Regions from separate parts of the Lactobacillus sp. wkB10 genome, predicted to be linked through region 1. Evidence: predicted binding sites of a transcription regulator. Region 1 holds the regulator's gene; each other region holds the start of a gene.
The links. Region 1 encodes Rex, which represses fermentation and respiration genes when NADH is low (regulators of the CRP and FNR family bind a similar motif). Its sites were predicted from a motif close to TTGTGAANTANTTCACAA; they were not measured.
Positions count from the first base shown of each region.

Region 2: LACWKB10_RS02130 (FAD-binding protein) is a predicted target of Rex. The motif match lies at 2,215-2,232, and genes of this name have one in related genera.
Region 3: LACWKB10_RS09420 (acyl-CoA dehydrogenase family protein) is a predicted target of Rex. The motif match lies at 2,577-2,594, and genes of this name have one in related genera.

Region 1 is NZ_JRJB01000008.1:15,860-20,151, reverse strand. Features, by position in the region: gene LACWKB10_RS06420 (ABC-F family ATP-binding cassette domain-containing protein) at 1-1,847, opposite strand, end outside; gene LACWKB10_RS06415 (redox-sensing transcriptional repressor Rex) at 2,125-2,760, shown strand; gene groES (co-chaperone GroES) at 2,923-3,207, shown strand; gene groL (chaperonin GroEL) at 3,227-4,292, shown strand, end outside.
Region 2 is NZ_JRJB01000002.1:171,907-176,198, reverse strand. Features, by position in the region: gene LACWKB10_RS02150 (TetR/AcrR family transcriptional regulator) at 1-129, opposite strand, end outside; gene LACWKB10_RS02145 (asparaginase) at 242-1,210, opposite strand; gene LACWKB10_RS02140 (carboxymuconolactone decarboxylase family protein) at 1,355-1,672, opposite strand; gene LACWKB10_RS02135 (cupin domain-containing protein) at 1,675-2,088, opposite strand; gene LACWKB10_RS02130 (FAD-binding protein) at 2,291-4,093, shown strand; gene LACWKB10_RS02125 (LysR family transcriptional regulator) at 4,211-4,292, shown strand, end outside.
Region 3 is NZ_JRJB01000016.1:3,559-7,850, forward strand. Features, by position in the region: gene LACWKB10_RS09405 (triphosphoribosyl-dephospho-CoA synthase) at 1-376, opposite strand, end outside; gene LACWKB10_RS09410 (nitronate monooxygenase) at 386-1,381, opposite strand; gene LACWKB10_RS09415 (LysR family transcriptional regulator) at 1,405-2,319, opposite strand; gene LACWKB10_RS09420 (acyl-CoA dehydrogenase family protein) at 2,678-3,928, shown strand; gene LACWKB10_RS09425 (CaiB/BaiF CoA-transferase family protein) at 4,035-4,292, shown strand, end outside.

The DNA.
Region 1 (4,292 bases):
CTAAGCTGTTCTTGCAAGGGACCTAACTTGTCAAAATTAGTAGCAATTGCTGGATCAGCCATTTGAGATTGAATATCTTTTTGCTCTTTTTCCAACTTTTCAATTTTATTTTCGGTATTTTCAACTTCTCTTTGCAATTTACGCTTTTGTGAATCACGCAACTTTTGCTCCTGATAGGACAATTTATTTTTATTTTGTTCAGGTTCTACAATTTCTCTATTCTCAGATGATTCATTTTCGGAGGCTGAGTCTTGCTTATTCTTTTCATCTAGATAATAACTATAATCACCTTCATATACTTGAGCAACACCGTTTTTAATTTCTACAATCTTATTTGCTAACTGATTGATGAAATAGCGGTCGTGAGAAACGAAAAGTAAAGTACCATCATAGTTCTGTAGTGCCTGTTCTAAAACCTCCTTGGCTTCGAGATCCAGGTGGTTTGTGGGTTCATCCATCAATAAAAAATTATTATGCTCAAGCGACAAAACTGTTAGGGTTAATCTCGCTTTTTGACCACCGGAAAGTTGACCTACAGTTTTATCAATATCTTTTGCTGTGAATAAGAAACTGGCTAAAATCGACCTCACATCTTTTTCAGGCATTGTTTTATGACGGTCCCAAACTGTATCGATTACAGTTTTACCTGGATCAAGCCCTTGCAGTTCTTGATCATAGTAGCCGATGTCTAACGAAGCTCCATATTTGATTGAACCTTTTTTCGGTTTTAACTCCTTCATAACGGTTTTTAGTAAAGTTGATTTACCAATACCATTTTGACCAATAACGGCTACACGGTCACCTTTATTAATTTGCAGAGAAATACCGTGAACCATTGTTTTTGTGGGATAGCCAATAGTTAAATTACGTAAAATTAGCACTTCTTTACCGGATGGCCGCTCGCTTTGAAAATTAATTCTGACTTTGTTTTTGTGCTTGGGCGGACTAATTCGTTCCATTTTTTCCAGTTGCTTGCGCCGACTTTGTGCTCTCTTAGTAGTTTTAGCTCTTACGATATTTTTTTGAATAAATTCTTCGTCTTTTTTGATTTTTTCTTGCTGCTTTTCGTATGCTTCTTCTTGTTGACGGTCACGTAATTGACGTTCAGCGACGTAGGCAGAATAATTTCCTTTAAACACAGTTAATTTGCCAAATTGTAATTCAAAAATCTGTGTTGCTAAATTATCCAAAAAATATTGATCATGGGAAACTACCAAAATAGCACCAGAATAGTTTTTAAGATAGCTTTCAAGCCAGTCTAGTGTGTCTAAATCCAGATAGTTGGTAGGTTCATCAAGCAGTAATAATGGAGGTTTGCGCAATAACAACTTAACAAAAGAAAGCCGCGTTTTTTCTCCCCCAGAAAGGCTGCCAACATTTTTAGTCCAAGTTGCTTCAGGAAAATTAAATCCGTTCAAAATACTTTTGATATCGGCCTGGTAGGTGTATCCACCTTGTTGTTCGAAGCTGTATTGCAACTGGTCATATTGTTTTAGCAGGTCCTTTTTTTGCGGATTTGCAGACATTTCTTCTTGTAAATCCCTTATCTTTTTACCCATATTAATTAGGGGAGTAAAAACAGACAGCATTTCATCCCAAATAGTTTTATTTTCATTTAAATCATTTTCTTGAGCAATATAGCCAACATCTATATTTTTATTGATTGTAAAGTCACCATGTGTGGCTTCTTCTTCGCCGGTCATAATTTTAAGCAAAGTTGTTTTACCGACACCATTGGGTCCAATGAGACCTATTCTTGCATTTGAGTCAATTGAAAAATTGACGTTTTTAAATAATGTGTTGGCACCGAATTGTTTTTCTAAATCGTGTCCTTGAGCAATTATCATAATTTTTCACCTAGAAACCATTTTAGCATACGTAGCAAAATTCTTGTGGGAGAGTTTGATTGATAAATATAGGAAATAAATGTAAAAAAGAAGCATTTTTTAATTAAAAGAGTAAAAAAATAAATTTCTATTATCAAACCTGTTACTATTATGCTAAAATTTGATAGATTGTGAAAAAAATGTTTGCAAATGGCGCAAATTTATAGATAAAATAGTAGTGATTGCTGAAAAATTCACAAAACAAAATATATACTTAATCAAGTTGGAGGCTTTTTAAATGGAAAAAATCAAAATACCCACGGCTACGGCTAAAAGATTGCCGCTATATTACCGCTACCTGATAATTTTAAATGAGGCTGGTAAAGAAAAGGTATCCTCAACTGAATTATCTGAGGCTGTTCAAGTAGATAGTGCTTCAATCAGACGTGATTTTTCATACTTTGGTGCATTGGGAAAACGTGGTTATGGTTATGATGTAAAAAGTTTGCTTTCCTTTTTTAAAAAGATTTTAAATCAAGATACTTTAACAAATGTTGCCCTGGTTGGCGTTGGTAATTTAGGCCATGCTTTATTAAACTATAATTTCAAACGCACAAACAATATTCGTATTTCATGTGCTTTTGATATTGATGATAAAATTACAGGCAAGATTCTCAGTGGTGTCCCTGTTTATGACATGAGTGAACTAAAAAAACAGCTTAGTGACCAACAGATTTCTATTGCAATTTTGACTGTTCCTTCCACGACAGCACAAAGGACAGCTGATGATATGGTTGAAGCTGGTATTCGAGGAATTATGAATTTCACGCCAATTCGTTTGTCTGCTCCAAGTGGTATTAGAATTCAGAACGTTGATTTAGCAACGGAATTACAAACTCTAATTTACTTCCTTGACTCAGATAAGAAAAAGTAGGCATAAAAATACGATTAGCACTTTTTTACTCAAAGTGCTAATTTTTTCTTGCATTTTTTATGAAAAGGGGTTATTATCATAAATGTAAGTTAGCACTTGATGAATAAGAGTGCTAATGACACGTAAAGATAGATTAATAATTTAATTTTAGGAGGGACAAACGTGTTACAACCAATTGGTGATCGCGTGATCGTTAAAGTTAAAGAAGAAGAAGAGAAAACTGTAGGCGGAATCGTCCTGGCTTCTAATGCTAAACAAAAGCCAACAGAAGGTGAAGTTGTTGCTGTTGGTGAAGGTAGTTATGCCGAAAATGGCAGTAAAATTCCTATGACTGTCAAAAAGGGTGACGTTGTTTTATATGACAAATATTCAGGCACTGATGTCAAATACGATGACGAAAAGTATTTAGTCCTTCATGAAAAAGATATTTTAGCAATTGTTAAGTAATTAAGGAGCGCATAAAAATATGGCAAAAGAAATTAAATTTTCAGAAAAAGCAAGACGTTCCCTGTTAAAGGGCGTTGACAAATTAGCTGATACTGTTAAAGCAACTATTGGTCCTAAGGGCAGAAATGTTGTTTTGGAGCAATCATATGGCAACCCGGACATTACTAATGATGGTGTGACAATTGCAAAGGCAATTGAATTAAAAGACCACTATGAGAATATGGGTGCTAAGTTAGTTGCCGAAGCAGCACAAAAGACTAATGACATAGCTGGTGACGGTACAACTACTGCTGTTGTTTTAACTCAAGCAATTATTCGTGAAGGTATGAAGAACGTGACTGCTGGTGCTAACCCTGTAGGAGTTCGCCGCGGTATTGAAAAAGCTACTAAAGCCGTAGTTAAAGAATTACATAAGATTAGTCATACTGTTTCTTCAAAAGACCAAATTGCTCAAGTAGCTTCAGTATCTTCAGCTTCAAAAGAAGTTGGCGACCTGATCGCTGACGCAATGGAAAAAGTTGGTAATGATGGTGTTATTACTATTGAAGATTCACGTGGTATTGAAACCGAATTATCAGTAGTCGAAGGTATGCAATTTGACCGTGGCTACCTTTCACAATACATGGTAACTGATAATGACAAGATGGAAGCAGATCTTGACAATCCATACATTTTAATCACTGATAAGAAGATTTCTAACATTCAAGACATTTTGCCATTGTTACAAGAAATTGTGCAACAAGGCAAATCATTGCTGATTATTGCAGATGATGTTTCTGGTGAAGCATTACCAACTTTGGTTTTGAACAAGATTCGTGGTACCTTTAACGTTGTTGCTGTTAAAGCTCCTGGTTTTGGTGATCGTCGTAAAGAACAATTGCAAGATATTGCCGCTTTAACTGGTGGTACAGTAATTACTGATGACTTAGGTCTTGAATTGAAGGACACTAAGATTGATCAGTTAGGTCAAGCTCGTCGCATAACTGTAACTAAGGATTCAACTACTATTGTTGATGGTTCTGGTTCTGATGAAGCAATTAAAGACCGTGAAGATTCAATTAGAAAGCAAATTGAAGAGACTACCT
Region 2 (4,292 bases), on a different contig from region 1:
AACGCCAGATTCATGGGCAATTTGCGCCATAGATATTTGGTTAAAATCATTTTTTTGAAATAGCTTGCTGGCAGCAGCTGCAATTAGCTGTTTTTTTGCTTCTTTTTCTTTGGGAGTCAAGACATACATAATGGCAGATATACTCCTTTCATTCAATAATGACCAATGGTCATTTTACAAATAATTACTAATTTTTGCAAGAAAAAACCATCTTTATATGAAGATGGTTTTCATTGCTGATTTAATTATTAATGTATTTCTTTAATTGCTCATTTTTCAGACCAGCACTTAAACCAACTAAGAGCTTAATTCTGGCTTTTTGTCCATTGAGGCCGCGGCAGAAGATAATGCCCATTTTGGCTAATCCGACACCGCCACCTTGATAATCATAAACTGGTTCAGCAATACCGTTAAAACAACGGGAAACCAATACCAGGGGAATTCCATTATCAAGCAGTTTTTGCAATTCAGGTAATGTTTGGGGTGGCATGTTACCGGCACCTAAAGCTTCAATTACTAACCCGTTTGTTGATGGCTTGTTTAGAGCTTGAAAGATCTCTGGTCCCATTCCTGCATAGGCCTTTACTAAATAAACATTTGAAATAATGTGGTCAATTGGTAAGTGTTGCTGGGGATTGATGGTTTGCACGTAATTAACGTGACCTTCGGATACAACTCCTATAGGACCAAATGTGGCTGTGCGAAAAGTAGCAACATTTGTAGTATGGGTCTTCGTAACATAACGGGCTGGATGAATTTCATCATTCATCACAACTACAACACCTTTGCCAATAGAAACATCAGAACTGGCTACCATGATTGCGGTTCTGAAATTGTACAGTCCGTCGCTGCCAATTTCATTAGAAGAGCGCATAGCTCCGGTTACTACCACAGGCATTTTACTGGAAATGGTTAAATCTAAAAATAAAGCTGTTTCTTCCAGGGTGTCTGTGCCGTGAGTCACGACTGCCCCGAAAAAACCTTCGGCTTCTGCTTGGCGGATACGCAAAGAAAGTTGCAACATGTGCTCTGGTGTCATATGAGGAGAAGGCAAGTTGAAAATTTCTTCAGTAACTATCTGGACATCGTCATTAATGTTTAAAGAGAGGTCAGCCAAGGGATTTTGACTGTTAGGCTTAATTTTTCCATTTTCATCTTCTGACATTGAAATGGTGCCACCAGTATGTAAGATCAGAATTTTTTTACTCATAATAGGTTTTTGCTCCTGTGATTTCTTTAATTAATACTTCTACAGGTTAGCATAAAATTAGGGATGCAGAAACCGTTAAAGACCATAGATTTTAGACATAAAAAAGCAGCCAAGCAAAAGGGCCAGCTGCTTTAAATTAAGATTTTAATCAGTGAAAATTTCTTTTGCCAAATCAAAAGCAGACCAAGCCTTCGGCCAGCCGCAATAAAATGCCAAATGAGTAATCAGTTCGACCATTTCGTCTTTCGTAATGCCGTTCTTTTTTCCAATAATCATATGTGATTTAAGTTGAGGAAAAGCTCCTTGTGCCATTAATGCGGCACAAGTAATTAAACTACGGTCACGTGCAGACAACTTGTCCTCTCTTGACCAGACTTCACCAAACAAAACATCATCATTCAATTCCGCAAACTTAGGTGCAAAATCACCTAAATTATCTCTACCGGCTGTTTGCTTTTTCATTTTTAATCCTCCAATTTTTCATATTCTTCATCTGTGACTGGCTCCAGCCATTTTGGTGTTCCCGCAGTGATTGCAATATGCGCAAACCAACTTTTTTTGGTAGCACCATGCCAGTGCTTAACACCGTCGTGAACAACTACTACATCTCCCGGATGTAATTTACGTGCACTCTTTCCTTCTTCTTGATACCAGCCTTCGCCAGCTGTAGCTAATAAAATTTGAAAGCCGCCCATATGTTGGTGCCAGTTGTTGCGACAACCCGGTTCAAAACTAACGTTTGAGACGCTTACGTTAATCTTAGGATCATTGACCAAGCTTTGCAGGTAACTCTGGCCAATAAAATATTTTTGATAAGCAGTATTCTTTTCACCCAAAGCAAAAATACCATTTTGCACATCATCTTTGTGATCGTCCATATTGATTCTCCTTTACCTGATTTATACGATTACTTTAGTACTTAATGTGTACTTTAAGTCAAGTTATTTTAACAGTAATTATGAGTTAAATTACATTTATTAATAATTAGTTATTGTTTTGTGAATTTGTTATTTTGTTAAAAAATAACGTGATAAAATTAACTTGTTAAATGAAAACGATTTAATTAATGAGGAGATTAATATGATTTATCATAAAAACTTTGAATGGGATGCAAATTATGATGTTGTTGTCTTAGGCTTTGGCGGTGCTGGCGCTACTGCAGCGCGGTTTGCAGCTGACCATGATGCTAAAGTATTGCTGGTTGATTCGGCTCCAGAGGGTCATGAAGGCGGTAATACTCGTTATTCAGCTCAATTAATTGGTACTGGAAATGACTTTAATGAATTGAAAAAGTATTATCAGAAACTAACTGCACCAATGGAACTTGATGAAGACATGATCGATACCTACGTTGAGGGGATGGTTAATACACCGCAATATGTTTCCCAATATTTAGGAGTCAAACCTAACAGTGCTAAAGAATATGCGCCGGATAAAAGTTATGCTTTCAGAGAATTTCCTGAGTTTGAGGGTTCAGAGTCTTATGACTTTACCACTGTCACTAAACATTGGTTTGACGCTTCTTTATGGCAAATTTTGAAGGAGCAGGTAATTAAGCGGCAAGACCAAATTGATGTTTTATATGGCACACCTGCTGTAGAGCTAATTCAGGATCCGGAAAGCAAAAAGATCTATGGTATGGTCATTAAACGCGACGGCAAACTATTAAAGGTGCAAGCTAAAAATGGTGTTGTCATGACGACTGGTGGCTTTGAAAATAACCAAAGAATGATTGAAGACTTTATCGGGGCAAAAAGACTCGCACCGTTAGGTACCCTTTATAACAAAGGTGATGGCTTGCGAATGGCTCAAGAAGTTGGTGCTGACTTTTGGCATTTGCACAACTTTGAGTCTTTGGGTTTGCTTCATGGCATGGCTTTTGCAGTGCCGAAAGGCCAACGTGGCCGTTTAATGCTGGGAGCTCAAAATGAAGCTGTTTCTACTGGTAGTGTTTTTGTTATAGGTGATGACGGTACCAGATACTTTAATGAAGCAGAAGAAAATCGTCACGGTCACATCAAGAATCACGGCCAATGGAAAATACCACTAAACCAAGAACACCCATACTTGATTTTTGATGAAACCAAAAAGCATGAATTAGATAATGATAAAATTATTGGTGATTACAAGCCGTACACAGAAAATGTTATCAAGGCTGACTCTGTTTCAGAATTAGCCGATAAAATTGGGGTTGAACCGGCAGTTTTGTCTGATACTCTCAATCGTTTTAATAAAGCATGTCAAGAACAAGACGATCCCGAATTTAGAAGAGATCCAGCTACTTTGCGTGCGTTTGACGGTAATACAATTTATGCCGTCAAATTGGAGCAGACAATGCTTAACACTCAAGGTGGTCCAAGAAGAAATAAGAATGCGGAAATTTTGGATACCAGAGGCAAAGCTATCCCTAATCTTTATTCTGCTGGTGAACTTGGTGGTATCTGTGCTAACCAATACCAAGGCGGCAATAACTTGGCAGAATGTTTGATTTGGGGCAAGATTGCTGGAGAAAATGCGGCTAAACCAAAGGTTGATGAAGCAACCGATGCAGCAAGCGGTGCTACTATGCATGAAAAGCATTTAACTTCAGATCTTAAACATGAAACCTATGAAACAGGAGAGAACCAATACATTGGTAAATCTACTAAAGGCATGGGTGATGAAATAGTTGTACGGGTAACTGTTGATGAGCAAAAGAACCTAAAGAATATTGAAGTTTTGAAACAAGCTGAGTCGGATGACTATGGTTTGAAAGCCATTAAGACTCTGCCTTCTAAGATGGTTCAGGAAAATACTGTTGATGTTGATGCAGTCAGTGGTGCTTCGAGTTCATCACGCGGTCTCAAAGACGCAGTTAGGGATGCGCTAAGTAAAATAAAATAGTAGGTATTGTTAAAAAGGGTCATGACAGTAATTGATGGGACAGTCTTTTTTAAGTATGTTAATTTTTAGTATAATATACACAGGAAGAAAATTTTGCTAATTTGATGAGGTAATAAAATGAATTTCACTCAATTACGCTGTTTTATTAAGGCCATAGATAATTCCAGTTTTACTATCGCCGCAGAGCGCTTAAATTTTT
Region 3 (4,292 bases), on a different contig from region 1:
TGGTGATAGTAAGAAATAGTTCAGTATTGTTTGTCATACTGTAGCTTTCAGCGCAGACAAAGATACCCAAAGCAAAAATTGCTCCTTTATGTGTATTAGCGCCGTGAGTTGCAGCAAACATTTCTTTTTCAGCAGTAATACCTCTTTGTCTTAATTTATAAAACATTTGGGTTAAATCAGTCGATTGATAATTTTGTCCAATTTCAACAGCAGTAGAAAAATATGCCTCTAAGCTTAAACTGCTGTCAATAAAAGTATAAATATTCATGTCGGGATGCGGACCTTGGCTGATAGGGTCTACTAAACCAGGTTTTGGTGCGGTAACAACTTCATATAAAAGTGAGCGTAGAGCATTTTTTGTAATTGAATTAGTCATAGTATAAATTTAATTGTTATTAGTTAATTCTGCAATAATTTCGTGGACAGTTTTAATAGTTTTGATGTTATAACTATCTGCTGCAATATCAGTATACCCCATTTCAAGATCACCTTTTGCCATACCGTTTATTAATCCCTGATAACCGTCTGCAGCAGTAAATATTTGCTTTCCGTCTTCGCTATCCTGTGTTAATTTTGCCAGTTCTTGGGGCAATTTTCCAGGTAAAGAATAGATAGTCTGTGAGTTCATTTTAAAACTTATTAGTTCTTGTTTTTGTGCATTTATAACTTTGTCTTTGATTATTGCTGAAGTTGGAGCTTCTTTAGCAAGTGCAAAAACTGTTTTAAGAAAAACTCCTTGTGCACCTTTGGCCAAAGCGTCTTTTAAAACATGCGAGTCAGTAGTATCATACCCAGCTAAAACCGGTGTCTTTCCTGCTTGATGAACAAAATTTGCCAGATCGGTGTTACTTTTGCAGATTAAAATGTCAATGCCATTACTTTGAGCTACACGTATATCATTAATATTATTAATAATTTGCATAATTTTAATGCCACTATTATGTAGCAAATTTATCCATTTTCTAGATGCAACTTTACCAAAACCTTCAAACAGTGCAATAGTCAACCTTCTTTTTCGCATTAATTCTACTAATTCGGTTGCTCTATGATCATCTTCTGGGTTAGATAAGGAGCTGGCAATTTCCACTCCAAAAGGTCTAAAGGTATTAGACAGAGTTTGATCAATTTGCTCATTCATCAAGTTTCTTTCTGTCATGGCATCAAGCAAAGAATTGTTGCTAATAGTACCTATTTTATTTGAATTAGAAATAGAAGCGCTTGATGTAGCGTCACTTCTAACCTTATATCCTGCATTAATACCTAAGATACCCAGTGCACCTGATTCTGAAATAGCAGCAACCAGTTTGCCATCTGTTAAGGTGTGGATAGGTTCGTGAACAATAGGGTAATTTGTTCCCAATAATTGACAAATTTTATTCATTAGCTTTATACCTTTTTAAAATCTTATTTGACAGGAATATTATCGACGATTTTCTGAATATCTGGTTTATGACTTTTAAGAAAGTCAATAAAATCAACTATTTCCGGTGAAAAGTTTTGACTTGAATCATACACTAAATAAACCTGACGAGTATTTTTGGGCAAATCCAGTTTGATGATGTGGATGTCGAAACCACTCAAATAAATAGTTTTTGCTACTACACCAACGATATCGTTGGTCAAAACTTGTCCTGCAATTGCCAGCTCGTCATGAAGTCTATTTGTAATATTCAGATCAGAGGCATTAGCCAGTAAAGCATTAGTGATGTCTTTTCCAATTTGAATTTTTTTAGAATAGGTAATAATTGACTCACCCTGTAGTTCTTCAGGAGAGATTTCATTTATTTTTGCCAGGTCATTTTCCTTTGAAACAATGGCAATGATTTCTTCAGTATAAAGGGGAATGTAAGTAAAATAACTAAATTCCGGTACGAATGAAGAAATTCCGATATCATACCAGCCATTTTTGATACCTTCGCAAATCTGATATGAAGGGTTATCGTGGTATATAAAATGAGGTGAAATATTACTTTCTTGTTGATATTGCTTAGTTAAGTTAGGCAAGATGGTTCCAATTGCAGTAGGTATACCAGCAATGTGTATATTGCCATGGTCCTGACTGATACGCTGTTCAATTTTCTTTTTACCGCGATCTAAAGAGTCTAAAGATTTGGTTACAGTATCGTAAAAAATACGGCCATATTCAGTTAATTGCACGTAATGACCATTGTGTTTAAACAGTTGGCAGTGGAGTTCTTTTTCAAGCTGTTTAATTGATACTGAGAGGGTAGGCTGACTGATAAATAAGCTGTCTGCTGCTTTAGTGTATTGTTTTTGATCTGCCAATTCACGAAAATAGTAAAGTTGATTTAAATTCATGATATTACCTCAAAAATTATTTTAATATTCAATACCTATATAAATAAATGCTATACCTATTTTTTATAAAACGCTTACAAAAATTATTTATAATAATATTGATAAAATTAATATTAGTTTATTAGTGTTGATTTTATTGTGATTTGACTCTCCAAATTTGGTGAGTCTTTTTAATTATTGCAGTTAATAATCTTATAATTCCGCTTTTTTTAATATATATAGCCATAAGAGTATTTATAAAATTAATAGTTCTGACTTTGTTATCAATTTTACAATCTAAACTTTTTAAAACATAATACAACTGTTGATGGAAAAACGCTTTCAAAAGCATTATTAAAGTTTAAAAGGAGATTGTATTATGACAGAACAAAAGAAGTTGCATGTATTACCACCATATGAAGAAACTCCGATTATGCACAAAACTAAACCGGGTGAATCAATGCCTGAAGAAGACTTTGAAAACTACTTAAAAGAAATTCGTCACCTGGCACAAAACGAGTTTGACAGGATGACCCCATATATAGAGGAAAATCGCAAGTTTCCACAAGACTTTTTCCCAATTGCAATTAAACATGATTTATATCGTTTTGCATTGCCTAAAGAATACGGCGGCTGGGGCCTCAGTGAAAAGCAAATCCTGCAAGTTCAAGAAGAATTTTCAAGAACCCAGGGTGGAATTCGAATGCACCTGCACCATGCTTCAGATATGAACTGGCGGATATTGGATAATTTTGGTAGTCAAGAACTTAAAGACAAGTATATGAACAAGTTTCAAGACAAATCAATCTATGCCAACTTTGCTTTAACCGAAAAGAGCGGTGGTACTGGAGCAGACCTTCATACTTTAGCTGTTAAGGATGGCGATGACTGGGTAATCAACGGCGAAAAAACTTTGATTTCTCATGCAGATGTTGCAGATTTTACTTATTTAATTGTAGTTACTGACCCAGATAAAGAAGGGGATGAAAGATTATCAGCTTTCTTTGTACCAACAAATACACCTGGATTTGAATCTAATGAGATGCCTTTAATGATGGGTTGTCGTGGTGCCGGACATGCCGATTTAAAATTCACTAATATGAGAGTACCTGATAAGTACATGCTTGGCAAGAGAGGAGAGGGTATGAAAGTAGCTATTTCTTCACTTTCACTTTCTCGTGCGCATATTGCTGACTCCAACTTAGGAATGGCTCAACGGATGTTAGAAATGTCCATTGCTTATTCTAAAGATCGTGTAACTTTTGGTAAGCCACTATGCAAACGGCAATCAATCATTTTTGAAATTGCTGACATGGGTGCGCGCATTCATGCCCTTAGATTAATGTTGTGGGACTTGGCAAAAGATTATGACGAAGGAAAGGATATTACCAAAAAAGCTTCTCTAGCAAAACTAGAAAGCATCAATACTGTCAAATTAGTTTCTGATTACATGCTTGAAATCTTTGGTGGTATTGGTTACTTCCAGGACAATCCTTATGGACCTGCTGAAAGACTTTACCGTGATTGTCGTGCTATGTGGTTAGAAGAAGGACCTCGTTCCGTTCAAAGACTAACTGCAGGTCGTTTATTAATTAAAGACGGTGGCAATACACCAATAACAAGTCTTTAAGGCAATCAATTAAATTAACTTGAGTAAATAAATCAAGGAGGGCTGAATCTAAAATTTACTTTGCAAGGTTCAATCCTCTTTGTTGTATATAGTTTTGGAGAAAAAGATGGCTAACGAAATATTATCAGGAATAAGAGTTATTGATCTCACACAATTTTTGGCAGCCCCAACCGTAGGACGAGTCCTTGGAGAATGGGGAGCTGATGTAATTAAAGTTGAAGCTCCTAAGGGTGATGCTGGAAGAACCCAAGGTGCAGTTTTTGGCATGAAGTATGAAGATGATGAGAATTTGGGCTTTGATGTTTCTAATATGAATAAAAGATTCATTACTTTAAACATGAAAACTCCTGAAGGGATGCAAGCT